Regions from separate parts of the Clostridioides sp. ZZV15-6598 genome, predicted to be linked through region 2. Evidence: riboswitches for the same ligand, from Rfam matches in the RefSeq annotation. Region 2 holds a riboswitch; the other holds the start of a gene.
What was found. A riboswitch is a leader RNA that binds a small molecule or an ion and turns the genes downstream of it on or off. The one in region 2 is predicted to bind thiamine pyrophosphate.

Region 1: another riboswitch for thiamine pyrophosphate. It lies ahead of thiC (phosphomethylpyrimidine synthase ThiC); the one in region 2 lies ahead of KGF50_RS09700 (MTH1187 family thiamine-binding protein).

Annotation. Positions count from the first base shown of each region.
Region 1 is NZ_JAGWCS010000125.1:5,447-8,668, reverse strand. It holds gene thiF (sulfur carrier protein ThiS adenylyltransferase ThiF) at 1-16, opposite strand, end outside; gene thiS (sulfur carrier protein ThiS) at 9-203, opposite strand; gene thiC (phosphomethylpyrimidine synthase ThiC) at 252-1,553, opposite strand; TPP riboswitch at 1,696-1,807, opposite strand; gene recQ (DNA helicase RecQ) at 1,896-3,222, opposite strand, start outside.
Region 2 is NZ_JAGWCS010000039.1:4,102-7,323, forward strand. It holds gene KGF50_RS09690 (winged helix-turn-helix transcriptional regulator) at 1-203, shown strand, start outside; gene KGF50_RS09695 (hypothetical protein) at 323-484, opposite strand; cyclic di-GMP riboswitch class I at 553-642, opposite strand; TPP riboswitch at 1,114-1,213, shown strand; gene KGF50_RS09700 (MTH1187 family thiamine-binding protein) at 1,344-1,634, shown strand; gene KGF50_RS09705 (ABC transporter permease) at 1,609-2,379, shown strand; gene KGF50_RS09710 (ABC transporter substrate-binding protein) at 2,401-3,222, shown strand, end outside.

The sequences.
Region 1 (3,222 bases), on a different contig from region 2:
TTTTTATTTTAACCACCTCCAATAAAGCTAATAAGTTCTACAACATCTTCATCTTTTAATATATATGTATTGTAATTGGATTCTTCAATTATTTCTAGATTTATCTCAACTACAACTCTATCGCTCTTCAAATTATATTTATTCAACAAATCTATAACAGTTAAGTTTTCTTCGAATTCAATATTCTTTCCATTAACCTTCACTAAATCACCTCCTCCTTTTGATTTTATTCAACTAATGTTCTGTACAAATTATATTAAATTAAGTTCTTCATTGTTTAATATTTTCTTAACTGTTCTCATTGAACACATTTTTCCACACATAGTACAACTATCTTCATGAGTAGGAGTTGATTCATCTCTATATCTTTTAGCCTTTTCAGGGTCTATCGCAAGTCTAAACATTTCACACCAATCTAAATCTGCTCTAGCTTTACTCATTTTGTTATCCCACTCACGAGCTCCTTTAACATTCTTAGCTATATCTCCTGCATGAGCGGCTATTTTAGCAGCTATTATCCCTTCTTTCATATCATCTAAATTAGGCAATCTTAAATGTTCTGCTGGAGTTACATAACATAAAAAGTCTACTCCTTTAGCACATGCTAATGCTCCCCCTATTGCACTAGTTATATGGTCATAACCTGGTGCTATATCTGTAACCAATGGACCAAGAACATAAAAAGGTGCTCCATGACATAGTCTTTTTTCTAACACTACATTTGCTTCTATTTCATCAATAGCCATATGTCCAGGTCCTTCTATCATGACTTGTACATTTCTTTCCCATGCTCTTTTAGTAAGCTCTCCTAATACTACAAGTTCTTGAATCTGAACACCATCTGTAGAATCTTTTATACAGCCAGGTCTACAAGCATCTCCTAAACTTAATGTAACATCATATTCTTCACATATATCTAAAATCTTATCAAAATTAGTATAAATAGGATTTTCTTTATTATTTAACTCCATCCAAGCAAATAATAATGAACCTCCACGAGATACTATATGAGTTAATCTTTCATGATTTTTTATCTTTTGGCAAACACTTCTAGTAAGACCAGCATGTATAGTAATAAAATCAACTCCATCAACAGCATGTTGTCTTATTACATTTAAAAATTCTTCTTCTGTTATATCTTTTAGTTCTTTTTCTAAATACCCTACTGCATCATACATAGGAACCGAACCTATCATTGCAGGTGACATTTCAACAACTTTTTCTCTAAATTCTCTAGTTTTTCCATAGTTACTTAAATCCATTATTGCTTCAGCTTTCATGTCTATTGCCACTTTAACTTTTTCAAGTTCATTTTCTATATTCTTACAATCTCTTGAAATTCCTAGGTTTACATTTATCTTTGTTCTTAAATTTTTACCTACACCTTCTGCACTTAAGGATTTATGATTTTTGTTAGCAGGTATAACAACTTGTCCTTTTGCTATTAATTCTCTTAATTCATTTACATCTACTTGTTCCTTTTGAGAAACGGTTTCCATTTCTTTAGTTATTATGCCTTTTCTAGCAGCATCCATTTGCGTTGTATAATTCATATTACATTCCTCCAAGATTAAAGTTATAGTTTTTAACAATAAAAAAAGTGCTTTTCCTTGTTTTGGAAAGCACTCTTATAATCATATATACACTTAGACAAATTTCTCACTATACAGAATAATTTATCTATTTATATAACAAAATTATATTACAAAGCTTCCCTTCGCAAGCATTATCTTGATCAGGTTATTAGGGTTTGTAAGTTACGGCTTTATCTCTCAGCTAGCCAATTCTAGCGCCCCTAGCTCTAAATTTTTATCATTTTTACAAATTCAGTATAACACAGCAAAAATATTAGTTCAACATAATAATACAAATTTTATATTTTAATTCACTTAACTTTACTCTAATAATACACCTTTTTTCGAATTTTCAAGATAAGATTTAAGTATCACAGCCCTTATATTTTCATACTTTATTGAATCTGGAAGTTTTCTTTTTATGTTATTTAAATTTTCATAACCTACTTCTTCACATACTTCTAAAATCATCTTCTTTTCATCTTCACTATAAAAACTTTCTAAATCTAATGTAAATGATATACTTTGCCCATCTTTTACATAATCATATACATATCCAATAACTGTAGATAAAGATACTTCTATTTCTTGACTTACACTTTGTATATCCTTACCTTGATTTAACAAATCTAATGCTATTTCATTGTTTTTTCTGCTTTCTCCATCTAGTATCAATTTTCTTTTTTTCTTTTTCTCCCAATTAACATCAATATTATTTTCTTTTACATACTGTTTAACTTCATCTAAAATACTAGCCCCATACTTTTCAATTTTTACTTCACCTATACCTGAAATATCCTTTAATTGTTCTTTATCAAGTGGGTATCTTCCACTTATTTCTTTCAAAGCCTTATTAGCTAAAATCATATATGGAAGTAATTTTTCTTTCTTGGCATATTCTTCTCGAATATTTACTAGCTTTTCATATAAAGCTTTATCTGTATTAATTTCAAGAAATTCACTATTAACATTTATTAAATCGACATTTTTTTCTTTATCCTTTTTATCAATATTATTTTTTTCGACATATTCTTTTATTAGTGTTTCAAAATCTTCACCATATTTTTGATATTTAATTTCTCCTACTCCAGATATATTTAGCATTTCTTCTTTATTGACTGGATAACTACTAGACATAGCTCTAAGTGTTCCATCTCCAAAAACCATATATGGAGCTATTTTTTCTTCACTTGCAATTAAGTGTCTTAATTCTCTTAAAGCACTATATAATTCATCTTCTACTTCTAGGGATTTTGTCATTACAATTTCCTTAAATTCTACCTTTGCCTCACCCTTCAAAACTTTCATAGACATATCATTTAATCTTATAGTTGGATAACTTCCTCTGTTTCCGCTACCTAAAGTTTCGACTAAATCTAAAAAACCATGAGAAACTAATGTGTTTATAAAATTCTTCAAGTCTTCACTTGAGTAATCTCTCATAATATTATATGTAGACAAAGTATCTAAACCAAGTTGTAAAATTTTTTTGTTTTTGGAACCTCTAAGTACATCTACAATAGTAGTAACACCATAGCTTCTTTTCATTCTAGCTACACATGAAATAACTTTTTGAGCATCTATAGTTTTATCTACTATTTCACCTTCAACTAAACAATTACTACAGTTATTACAGTTTTCTACATAA
Region 2 (3,222 bases):
GCCAGTTAAAACAAGAAATTACTCATATAAGCCATAAAATATTATCGCAGGAATTGAAACATCTTGAAAGAGATGGATTGATTAAGAGAATTTCTTATCCAACTATTCCACCTAAAGTTGAATATTCTGCTACTAAGCGTGGAAAGTCATTAGAGCTTATATTATTAGAGTTATGTAATTGGGGTAAACAGTATATAAAATAAACTTAGTTGTATGTTTAATTAAAAATAAAAAAAGAAATATACTTTAATCAATTTTATATCGATGATACATTTAAAATGTAGATAAAACTAAAAAGGGTTTTCTAGAAAATAAAATCCATTTAATTATACTTACTTACCAATACCATCACTTGATGTAAACAAGATTCCACAACATTTTCACCATACTCTAGTATAAAATCGTTTAACTGCGTATCTATAAAATTACAGTAATCGTATGAACTGCATATATAGGCAGTTAGTATATGCGTACATCTATCCATTTTATTTATAAACATATATTATTTATCCCCCTAAAAAACTTTCATAAAAAACAAAAAGAAAATATCTTTTTGGCAACTGGCTGACATAACTTATTTTATAAGTGTTAGTCCCTATAGCTTTGCGTCACTAAATTTCTCTAGTTTTGCCTGTTTAGTTTTATTCTACGATTATAATATTACAGGAAAACGTTTTATTTTTCAATATATAAACTAAAAAAATTAAATATAAAAGTTATTTTGCCCTTTAAAAATAAAACATACAAGTAAATTATGCAATAAAGCTTGTTGTCTAAAAGGAACTGTAGATTTATATTATTAATTTATTTGAATTATATTGATGAAGTAGCACAAAATTAATCAATAAGAAGTGGTCAATATATTAAAAAGAGTATATATAATCAATATATGTGTATAAAAATATATTATATTAAAAATAATAATATCAAGAGAATAAAGTTATAGTAAATAAAAGGGGGTTATTAAAATTTTAAAAAAAATTAGTGGGGATAAAGACAATAAATCATAAAATATTATATAGTTTTGTAAATTTTAATACAGATAAAATATATAATATAAATAAAAAATTTGTTAAAATATGATAAGTGTAGTATAATCAAGTAGAAAAGATATAATATATTTCGGGGAGCTAATATGCTGAGAGGAGATTTTATCTCGACCCTTTGAACCTGTTTGGATAATGCCAGTGTAGGGAGACCAGTAAAGATAAAAATAAGTCTTATCCTATTTTGGATAAGGCTTTTATTTTATTTAAATATACTATGTTTTTATCTATAAAATATTTTAACAAAAAACAAAATATACCTAGTAGGTATTAATTATTTTAAAAGGAGTGATTTAAATGGTAATTGCAGACATAGCAGTAATGCCACTAAGACCTTATAAAGGTGAAGAAGAAATGTATAAAGTAGTAGATGCTTGTATAGCAGAAATTGAAAATAGTGGTCTTAAATGTGAAATAGGAGCAATGAGTACTACTGTTGAAGGTGATTTTGATGAAGTTTTTGAACTACTAAAAAAAGTACATAAAATCCCTTTTAATCTTGGATGTGAAAGAGTTATAACAGTAGCTAGAGTAGATGAAAAAGCTGGGGGTTTAACTATAGATGAGAAACTTAGAAATCATAGATAAAGTCAAAAATAGTATATACCCAATAGCAACATTTTTGTTTATACTTATTTTTTGGCAATCTGTGGTAGAAGTTTTAAAGGTTCCTCAATATATACTACCTACACCAATAGATATAATTAATGTATTTTTTAAAGATTATCAAAATTTATCTATGCATGCCATGGTTACTATAGGGGAAGCAATATTTGGATTTATAGTTGCAATAATAATATCTTTAATAATTGGAATATTAATGGATTTTGTATTGATAATAAAAAAATGTCTTTATCCTATTATGTTAGTGACTCAAATGATACCTACAATAATAATAGCTCCACTTTTTATGATTTGGTTTGGATTTGGAACAATGCCAAAAATATTGATGGTAATGCTTACTTGTTTTTTTCCTATATTAATAAGTTTTGTAGATGGTATTGAGAATATTGATAAAGATTATTTAAATTTGTTTAAGACTATGAATTCAAATAAGATTAATACTTTTATTCATCTTAAATTTCCTATGTCAATGGATAAATTTTTTTCTGGACTTAAAATATCTGCTACTTATGCTGTAATGGCAGCAACTGTTGCAGAGTGGTTAGGTGGAACAAAAGGTCTTGGTGTTTATATGCTAAGGTCAAAAAGTGCATATGCACTTGATAAAGTATTTGCATCTACTATATTAGTAGTTATATTTAGTTTAATATTTGTAGGAATTGTACAAGCTATAAAAAAAGTTGTTATAAAACATAGATTAGAAGATTAAATGCATTTGAGGGAGGATATTATGAATTTCAAAAAATTAGGAATATTAGGTTTGGTAAGTGCTCTTACATTAGCAACAATAACTGGATGTTCTTCTGGAAATAATAGTGATAAAGATAAAAAAAATAGTAAAGATACTTCTTCTAAAAAAGTGACTGTTGTACTTGATTGGACACCAAATACGAATCATACTGGATTATTTGTGGCACTTGATAAAGGTTACTATAAAGAAGAAGGTTTGGATGTTGAAATAGTACAACCACCTGAAAGTGGAGCTGAAACTTTAGTTGCAACAGGAAAAGCTGACTTTGGTATAAGCTATCAAGAGCAAGTTACTTATGCAAAAACTAGTGAAGACCCACTTCCAATAAAAGCTGTAGCTACTGTTATACAACATAATACTTCTGGATTTGCATCTCCAAAAGAAAAAAATATAACTACAGCAAAAGATTTTGAAGGAAAAACTTATGGAGGTTGGGGTTCTCCATCAGAAGAAGCTGTTTTTAAAGCAGTTATGAAGAAAAATGGAGCTGACTTTAATAAATTAAAAATAGTTAATACTGGTCAAGATGATTTCTTTGCAGCTATGAAAACTGTAGATTTCGCATGGATATTTGAAGGTTGGGATGTAGTTAAAGCTAGTTTAATTGATTATGATTTAAACTTTATACCAGTAAAAGACTTAGATGAAAGATTGGACTATTATACACCACTTATAATTTCTAATGAAACTGTACTTAAGGACAACCCAGAACTTGCTAAAAAATTCTTAAAAGCTACAACAAAAGGTTATGAGTATGCAATAAAAAATCCTGAAGATGCTGCAAAAATTTTAGTAAAACAT